Regions from separate parts of the Bacillus sp. mrc49 genome, predicted to be linked through region 1. Evidence: predicted binding sites of a transcription regulator. Region 1 holds the regulator's gene; each other region holds the start of a gene.

Region 1 (3,262 bases):
TTAATAGCGTTTGCTCTTTCGCTTCCACTTCCGTCAAGCCGACTTCCTTAGCCTTTTTGGAAAGTTCATTAATGCGGGCCAATTTTTCTTTTGATAGCATAATTTCGCTCCTTCATATCTGCTGATATTGTCATGGTATTAAAAAAGAAGCGAAATTACAAGTTCTATGATTGACTTTCCTCTGTATTTTGCTGATGTTCGAGATAACGGCGGTTCACGGTAGCCTTGGATACTTTATAGCCAAAACCCCTTAAGGTGGCTGCAATTTCTGCAAACGTCAATCCGTTCTCACGAAGTTTAATGATTTCTACTACAGGAATTTCCTTGCGGTCCCTTCCAGTAGCATTCCTTTGGTTATGCAGGTTTTTTTGAGGGCGGTAGCCTTTTTCGACAGCCCTTAGCATCCCGCGTTTTATTTTCAAATTATGTAGCTTCCTTTGATATTCCTCCACAATCCCGACTATTTGGATGACCATGGCATCAGAATCCGATAGCTCAAGTTCCCCATCATGCGAAAGCGTGTAAATTTTCACGCCTTCTTTAAGGATGACATGGAAAAGCGCGATTTTGGCATTGCCTCTTCCAAGCCGTGTCTCGTCCTGGATTAATAGGACTTCAGCTTCCTTGGTTTTAAGAAGCTCCAGCATATCAAAAATCCCGTCACGGTTTAGCTCATACCCGCTAGCCTGCTCTTTTATTACCGCAACCACCTCCAAATCCATCTTCCCTGCCAACTTGACTAGCTCATCTTCCTGCCTTGCCAATGATGTTTCCTGTGTCTCTTTTTCCGTGCTGACCCTACAATAGATTACTGCCTTCATAATACCCTACCTTCACTGCTGACTGGCCAAATTCTGAACGAGCTTTTCCCCTTTTACCGGTATCACGATTACTTGTCCGGGTTTAATCGAATCCCCACTGATACCATTATGCTCTTCTATCCAACCAATGAATTCTTTTTTTGTCAAATCAGCTCCTTCATATTCTTCGGCGATTTCCCATAAGGTATCGCCTTCGCTTACTTCTATAGAAAGGAAATCCTTTTTTTGATCATCGTTTATTGTGCAAGAGAATAAAATTGAAAATATGAATACAGAACCGGCTAATAGAATCGTATAAATATAATTTTTGTATAATTTTTTCATGAATAATCCCTCCGACACGAATGTTCGTTCGTATTTTATATTTAAATTATAATAAGAACACCTGTTTCAGTCAACAACAAAATTCGAACTTATGTTTGTATAGAATTGGCCTCCATGCTATAATGAAGCAAAGAACATTGGGGAAGAGGTGCACATATGACTAAACTATCAAAACGGCAGCAAGATATTCTTGATTTCATTAAAGAAGAAGTTCGCCTGAAAGGGTATCCGCCATCCGTAAGGGAAATCGGCGAAGCAGTTGGGCTTGCATCAAGCTCGACCGTACACGGACATTTATCCCGTCTGGAAAGCAAAGGACTGATCAGACGTGATCCAACCAAACCGAGGGCCATTGAAATCCTGAATTTGGAGGATGCTAACAATATTCCGAAAGCCAATGTCGTGAACGTTCCATTACTTGGTAAAGTAACAGCCGGCATGCCGATAACGGCAATTGAAAACATAGAGGAATACTTTCCGCTTCCCGAAAGCATGGTACCGCATGATGATCATGTATTTATGCTTGAAATCATGGGGGAAAGTATGATCGAGGCAGGAATTCATGACGGTGATTATGTCATCGTGAAGCAACAGAGCAGTGCCAATAATGGAGATATCGTCGTGGCGATGACTGAAGATGATGAAGCCACTGTAAAACGATTCTTTAAGGAACCGGATTACATAAGGCTGCAGCCAGAGAACTCGAATATGGAGCCCATCATTCTGCGGGATGTATCTATACTTGGAAAAGTGATAGGCTTATATAGGCAAATACACTAAAAGCGCTAACCGCGCTTTTTTTGTTTGTCTCTTAATTTATGTAGAGAACTCTCTCATTATGCGTAGGGAACTAATTTTTTTGATAGGATTATTTTTTACTAGAATAGACCACATTTCCCTTCCACTATGCAATCGGTAGACAAAAAAAGAAAGCAAGTGCATAGCACTCCCTCCCGATTAACGTTCATTTTACTCTTAATCTTTGGTTCACTTTGATTAAGTTTAGATCGGCCAGCCCGTTCCACTGCTGAATCTGAACTTGCGTTGAACCATATGCCTTGGCAAGCGCAGAAACGGTATCCCCTTTTATCACGATATGATAGACCTCACCCACCATGGAGTCAAACTTGGTTAAATCGCTCGTTTCAATAAGGTTCACCAGTTTTTCAATATACTTCGGATCTGTGGCGTAGCCTGCATCGTATATTGCCTTGAGGGCTTTTTTAAAATCCTTTTCACCGATGACGGCCGTATATAAATTTCTATTCCACGAAGTCCCGAATGCATACAGATTGGCAAGATCGCGAAGACTTTCCTCCCATGTCGGGTACTTTCTGAATTTATTCCTTACTTGGACAGGTGCTCCATTAACATATTCGATTGTTTGCATGATGATAGATTCGCCTTTATAGTCACCTTTCGTACCGAATATATTTTTTGCTTGATTGGCTAAAGTGCTTGTCCCATATCCACTCTCCAAACATGCTTGGGCTATCATGACGGAAGGTAAAATTTTAAACTCTTCATGAATTCTCAGGGCATAGGGTGCAATTTCATTTATAAACGTTTCCTTGCTCATTCCGACCTCCCGAAAAGATTCTCTAGTAGATTAATGCATGCCTTCACTCTTATCGTATTCAGAGCGATGAGAAAGGTTACAGGTCGTCTTAGCCAATTTGGTATCGAGTTGGACACGCCTGCAAGATTAGAGCCAAATCATCAATATTACGATAGTATATTTTGTTTATACATGGTAAAAAATAAGCTTGAGAATTTCTTACTTAAGGTGGTGCACTGATGGACTTTCCAACTATCCATACAAACTTTTGGGATGCTGTGATAGCGATACCTATCATCATGATCGTTACACAGGTCGTCAAGATCATGTTCCATATCCCATCTAAATTCATCCCTACCATTGCATTAGGTCTCGGTTTATTCATTTCCATTTTCATCAGCCATCGACAACATTTGGTTGCAGGCATTTTCATGGGCTGGTTTTATGGATATGCAAGCATTGGCAATTATGCCGCCCTCAAAACTGGTATATTATCCTATCGATCATCCAAACAAAAGACGTAGTGAATATGTCTAGCATCGAGGAGACTCGCCTTCAT
Region 2 (3,262 bases), on a different contig from region 1:
TACTGTGGTTGGGGATAACGATCGTCGTTTGCAGCAAGCAATAGAGATTGCAGAATCAAGGGCGAACTTGATTGTCTTTACTGGTGGACTAGGTCCTACCAAGGATGATTTAACGAAGGAAACGATTGCTCGCCATATAGGCAAGAAACTCGTTTTTAACGATGAAGCCTTGCAATCCATTGAAGCTTACTTTCAAAAACGGGAACGCCCCATGACGGAAAATAATAAAAAGCAGGCTCTTGTTTTAGAAGGCAGTGAAGTGCTGGCAAACGATCATGGCATGGCACCGGGAATGGTTTTGTCCAAATCCGGGATTACATATATGCTCCTGCCTGGGCCACCTAGTGAAATGGAACCGATGTTTTTAAGTTATGGCTATGAATCGATCATGAATAAATTGGATAAGCATGATCGAATCGATTCGAAAGTACTTCGATTCTTTGGCATCGGTGAAGCGGAATTGGAAACGGTGATAGATGATCTACTTGTCAATCAAACGAATCCTACGATTGCACCGCTGGCTTCCGAAGGCGAAGTGACATTAAGGATCACGGCGAAGGACTCGTCCAAACAAAGATGCGAAGAGCTTATTTTATCCGCAGAAAAAGAAATTATGGACAGGGTTGGGAAGTTTTACTACGGAGCTGATAATACTTCGCTTATAAAGGAACTTGTAAAAGAATTGACGGTCCGCAAGCTTTCGATTGCCGCGGCGGAAAGCTTGACCGGGGGGATGTTTCAGGAACAGTTGACAACCATCCCGGGTGCCGGTAAAGTCTTCAAGGGCGGCATTGTAAGTTATACGAATGATGCGAAGTCGAGTGTCCTAGGCGTCAGCGGCGGAATCATTTCCGAGCATGGTGTGGTCAGCGGTGAGTGTGCCAAGGAAATGGCTTCCAATGTCCGGAAAATGCACGATGCGGACGTAGGCATAAGCTTCACGGGTGTTGCAGGGCCCGATGAACAAGAAGGCAAGCCTGTAGGTACCGTATTCATTGGCATTTCGTATCGTGATGGAAACACGCACTTTAAAGAGTTGAATCTATCAGGCAGCAGGGAGCAGAACCGCATTAGAAGCGTCAAGTATGGCTGTCATTACTTGCTTAATGATTTGTGAATGAGGGGGCAGAGCTTTTATAGCTCTGCTTTTATTTAGTTTAATGAGTTTGTTTCCTGTATAAAGGGGAAAAAGAAAAAAATAATTCCATGATTTTCAATTACTGCGGATGAAGTGGAATGAAAATGAAGTTTCATTTAAGGTAAAACGCTTTTTTTTGAAGAATATCCGAAAAGAAAAAAACGAATGAATGTTCGACTTTTTGCTTGGCAAAATAGAAAAAAGAGTATATAGTAAAGATAGGTTTTGAGACAAGATACAAACATTTGTCTCGCAGATTTTTGCTAACGTAAGAGCATCATTAATCGGACAGCCGATTATTTGAATATAGAGGAGGAAATTGAGTGAGTGATCGTCAAGCGGCTTTAGATATGGCTTTAAAACAAATTGAAAAGCAATTTGGTAAAGGTTCCATTATGAAACTTGGAGAACAGTCTGATCGAAGGATTTCAACGATTTCAAGTGGTTCATTGGCATTGGATGTAGCATTGGGAGTGGGCGGATATCCAAGGGGACGGGTCATTGAGATATATGGACCTGAAAGCTCAGGTAAAACGACTGTTGCATTACATGCGATTGCAGAAGTGCAAAAAACTGGCGGTACTGCAGCATTCATTGATGCCGAGCATGCTTTGGATCCAGCCTATTCGGAAAAACTAGGTGTGAATATCGATGAGTTACTGCTGTCACAGCCCGATACAGGTGAACAAGCCTTGGAAATCGCTGAAGCGCTAGTTCGCAGTGGAGCGGTGGACATCATTGTCATCGACTCGGTTGCAGCCCTTGTTCCTAAAGCTGAAATCGAAGGTGAAATGGGAGATTCCCATATGGGTCTGCAAGCCCGGATGATGTCCCAGGCGTTAAGGAAACTATCTGGTGCCATTAATAAATCAAATACCATCGCCATTTTCATTAACCAAGTCCGTGAAAAAATCGGGGTAATGTTCGGGAATCCGGAAACCACTCCAGGAGGCCGGGCATTGAAGTTCTACTCGACTGTACGTCTGGAAGTGCGTCGTGCGGAACAGTTAAAACAGGGCAATGAAATCGTCGGTAATAAAACCAAAATCAAAGTTGTGAAAAACAAAGTTGCGCCGCCATTCCGTCAAGCGGAAGTTGATATCATGTATGGTCAAGGTATTTCGCAGGAAGGTGAAATCATTGATATGGGTGCAGAGCTTGATATCGTCCTTAAAAGCGGTTCGTGGTATTCATACAACGAAGAGCGTGTTGGACAAGGACGGGAAAACGCGAAGATGTTCTTGAAAGAAAATCAAGATATCGCTCTGGAGATTTCTCAGAAAATCAGGGATCATTATAATCTTGATGGAGAGCATGAGCTGCCGCCAGAGGAAGCGGAAGATGAACATTTTGAATTACTTGATTGATGGTAGGAAAAGGCCTAAGCTTATTTGCTTGGGCCTTTTCTATAAATATTATGAACTGAAAAGTGCGAAATTTTCAGCGAATTCAGTGGCTGGAAAACAGAATTGCCGTCTCCTTCCATGAAGAATGTAGCACATTCCAGTGGTGAATATTTAAGAAAACTTGAATAATCATTGATACATAAGGGACAAACGCTTGACAATGAAAATTCTCAACTATACAATTAATATGTATATTTTACAATTTTTCAAACTAAAATTTTGAAAATTAAGTGCTGTATATTGAATTTATGTGCAATGTACTTGCCGACAGTTCAACATTTTATGTAAAAAGTTCATAGCAAGGGGAGGTGAAACGATGGAACCCATGACAATCATCTTCACTTTGCTTGGCCTAATCGTCGGTGCAGTTGTTGGTTATTTTATTCACAAATCAAAATTTGAGAGTAAAATAGCAGGGGCAAAGGGCTCTGCAGAACACATCCTTGAGGATGCAAAACGTGAAGCGGAAGCACTTAAGAAAGAAGCCTTGTTGGAAGCAAAAGATGAAATTCATAAAATTCGTTCAGATTCTGATCGGGAATCCCGTGAAAGAAGGAATGAATTACAAAAACAAGAAAATCGGTTATTGCAAAGAGAAGAGAATCTGGACCGTAAGGATGATACGTTAGACAAACGTGAAAACCTTTTGGAGAAAAAAGAAGATTCTCTAAACCAAAGACAACAGCATATTGAAGAGATGGAAAGCAAAGTGGACGAG
Region 3 (3,262 bases), on a different contig from region 1:
TTCCGGTCCTCCAGTTCCAGACCGCGGAAGCGCCTGTACGTCCAACGATCTTTTGAAGTCCATCTGCTCCCTTTGATCCCACGGGACAATACATAGTTCTCCAGCTTATCCACCTGCTCGCGCATCCTGTCATGGTTATTTTGCAGCGGAAAGAGAAGCTCCGTCTTGATTGCACGAAATACCGGTTCATAACGCCAATATCCATTGATGATCTCCAAAGTGGATCGAATCAATTCGATTAAAGGATGATTCAGCATCGTCCGTTTCGAATCGACGAACAAGGGAATTTGATAATCGCGGAACACGGTTTGTAAAATATCAGAGTACGCCTCACCGTTCCGGACTAAAATCGCAATATCACGGAAACGGTGCCCCTTCTGCCTGACAAGCATCAAGATATTCCGGGCAACACCTTCAATTTCTGCCCTGCGGTTAACGGCCTGTGCAATCGCTACATCAGGTAAGTGCTCAAACGTCCGTACAGGACGAATCGCAAAATAAGTTTCGAGATGATCCAGTCCTGGACTCTTCCCAAACCTTTCCGTTCCCGTTAAGATCTTATCGTCTGAAATTGGGATATTATTCCTCAACCCTGTTTGATAAAGATGATGATACAGGTTTCCCGTTTGCCTGAACAATTGCAGGTCATCCGGTGCATATTGCCTATAGGGCCGATCCAAAGTCAGTGAAACCGTCACATTCTTGCACAGTTTCATCATTTCTTCGACAATCAATAATTCCTGTGGCGTCAAGCTATAAAAGCCATCGACATAGATCTCCGCATTTTTTATATATGAAGACTCAGCCATTTTTTCGATCAGTAAAGTGAAATAGTCTTCGGAGTCGAGATATTTGCCGACCATTTCATCCTCAAACGCCTGATAGATCAATTCAAGGTCATGAAGTTTATCCTGGATGCCGCTTGCTCCCTTTGATGCTTCAGTCAAGTAGCTTTGAATGTCCCGCGGCTCGATGCAATACTGCTTGAACTCAGCCAGCATTAGTTCCATCTGGGCAATGAAACCCTGCTTATCTGCAGACCGGCGAAACAGCTTGAACTCCTCTTTTTTATCATCCATTATTTTCCTGATTAGCATGTTCACGCCAACACTATCCAAATGAAGGCGGCTCATTCCCCCTGTTTCCTGCAGAACCCGCCAAGCCAGCCTGCTAAAACTGAAAACCTGTGTCCGGATCATGCCGGCAAGACCTGGCGTTTTAATTAATTTATATTCAGATAGAAACGTCATCTGATCAGGAACGAGATAGATGATCGGATTGCCTTCGGGATCTTCTGCCAGTTTGGAGCGGATTTCGCCCAATACATTCGAGGTTTTCCCTGCACCTGATCTTCCCAGTAAAAAACGGAGTGACATCTCTTTTTCCCCCTTATACACCAACATTATGTCTAGATCTATCATACCAGAAAATCCTTCAACTTTTTGATGAGGATCCTTTCCAGTCAAGGACCACTTTCTATCATTTTACCGTTTCCCAATCCAAAACACCAATCGTACGTTCGTGTTTTCCCAACAGAAAAAGCCCTCTGCTTTCTCGGGCTTTGCCAATCATTTACCTGTAAATCTATAATTGAATTCTTTGAGCGGCCAATATCGAACATCCACCTTACCGACGACATTTCCCACTGGTATAAAGCCAAAGTGGCGGCTGTCCGCACTCTCAAGACGATTGTCACCCATGACAAAAAGCTTTCCCTTCGGAACGGTGGTCTCGTCCGTCAATTCCTTTAATGTGAAATCCCCCGTAAAATCCTGATCTGGGAATCCTTCCTTCCATTTCTCGAGATAAGGCTCATCCACTTTCCTGCCATTTACGTAAAGCCAATCATCCTTGTAACGGATGCGGTCTCCTGCAATCCCGATCACTCGTTTAACATAATCTTCTTGTGAATTCGCATGAAAAACAATAATGTCAAACCGGTGAATATCGTGAATCTGATAATTGATTTTATTCACAACAAGTTTGTTGCCATCTTCTAGGGTCGGCTGCATTGACTTCCCTTCAACGTCATAGCTTGAAAAGAAAAATGTACGGATCAAGATGTAAACAACAAAAGCTATCATGGCTGCTTTTATCCAATCGGATAAAGAATTCTTGTTTTTTCCCATCTCGTCAACCCCTACTACATTTATATTCTAACTTATTGTCCATCTTCCCTCTTCATGCTTTTATTTAATCGGGTCTCCAGTCTTTTTCCTACATACCAAAGGACGAATATGACGACCCCGATAATGATCGTGCGTATTGGCTTATGTATTAATGATACTAAATCGTAGCCTACGAAGCTAATCGTGAAGATCATTACCGCTTTTCCTCCTACGACCGCAAGTCCATATTGCAACGGACTGACCTTTGACAGCCCCGCAACGATATTCACGATGGCCGAAGGTGTAAAAGGGAAGCAGAGCAGGATGAACAAAGGTCCGAATCCATGACTTTCCACCCAAACCATCAAACGCTGAACCTGCTTATGTTTTTGTAAAAACCGAAAAAACCTCATTTGACCATATCTTCTTATGACTAAAAAGATTAAAAATGACCCCGCTACCGCACCAATCCAGGAAAATAAAAATCCCCACCAAAGGCCAAAAGCGGTTGCATTAGCCAATACGAACACAACTAAAGGCAAAAAGGGCAAGAACGCTTCCAGCATCGGCAGTAAGATACCGGGAATCGGGCCGAATGAGCGATATTGCTGAATAAGCCCCGATATATGATCAAGTGTAAACCACTCACGTATTGTCTCCAAGTCCATAATTATCTCCCTCGACATGCTGCCGTCAAAGCAGCATAAACTTATTAAAAAGATGTTTATTTTAGATATATCACTTTCTTCTGAAATTGCAAGAATTATTATCCATATATCTTCATACTTTCCCTATCTCAGGAAATCATAATCTTGTTAATGAAATTTTCACCATTTTTCAAAACAGCTTGCATATCGATTGAAAATACATTAGGATAATCAAACGGGAACGAATGTTCTATACGTTATAAATGTTACATATTCATAGTAAAAAAGTGTTTTGTCAGAAAGGGGCGGTCATGATGACCCGCATTCCAGAGGATGACCGGAATATGATCGAAAAAGCCATCTACCTACCAATGGTGATTACAGTCTTAAACCGGGATCTCAAAGTCATCGAAATCAGTCCGTTTAAATTAAGGAGACCCTATTCCGAGCTAGTCGAGCACATCCTAAAAATCGTTCAGGACGATTTTGCCGAGGTTCGTCGATATC

Evidence for each region. The regulator LexA, encoded in region 1, represses DNA repair genes until DNA is damaged. The targets are predictions, from matches to a motif close to CGAACATATGTTCG.
Region 2: a site for LexA is predicted at 1,301-1,314, ahead of recA (recombinase RecA). Genes of this name have one in related genera too.
Region 3: a site for LexA is predicted at 1,509-1,522, ahead of addB (helicase-exonuclease AddAB subunit AddB). Genes of this name have one in related genera too.

The regions. Positions count from the first base shown of each region.
Region 1 is NZ_PHNG01000709.1:359,860-363,121, forward strand. Features, by position in the region: gene CVN76_RS18830 (DUF896 domain-containing protein) at 1-100, opposite strand, end outside; gene CVN76_RS18835 (YneB family resolvase-like protein) at 165-821, opposite strand; gene yneA (cell division suppressor protein YneA) at 834-1,145, opposite strand; gene lexA (transcriptional repressor LexA) at 1,302-1,925, shown strand; gene CVN76_RS18850 (glucosaminidase domain-containing protein) at 2,110-2,724, opposite strand; gene CVN76_RS18855 (hypothetical protein) at 2,943-3,227, shown strand.
Region 2 is NZ_PHNG01000800.1:699,735-702,996, forward strand. Features, by position in the region: gene CVN76_RS29750 (competence/damage-inducible protein A) at 1-1,117, shown strand, start outside; gene recA (recombinase RecA) at 1,462-2,505, shown strand; gene rny (ribonuclease Y) at 2,861-3,262, shown strand, end outside.
Region 3 is NZ_PHNG01000800.1:170,403-173,664, reverse strand. Features, by position in the region: gene addB (helicase-exonuclease AddAB subunit AddB) at 1-1,376, opposite strand, end outside; gene lepB (signal peptidase I) at 1,569-2,129, opposite strand; gene CVN76_RS27165 (TVP38/TMEM64 family protein) at 2,162-2,776, opposite strand; gene CVN76_RS27160 (hypothetical protein) at 3,070-3,262, shown strand, end outside.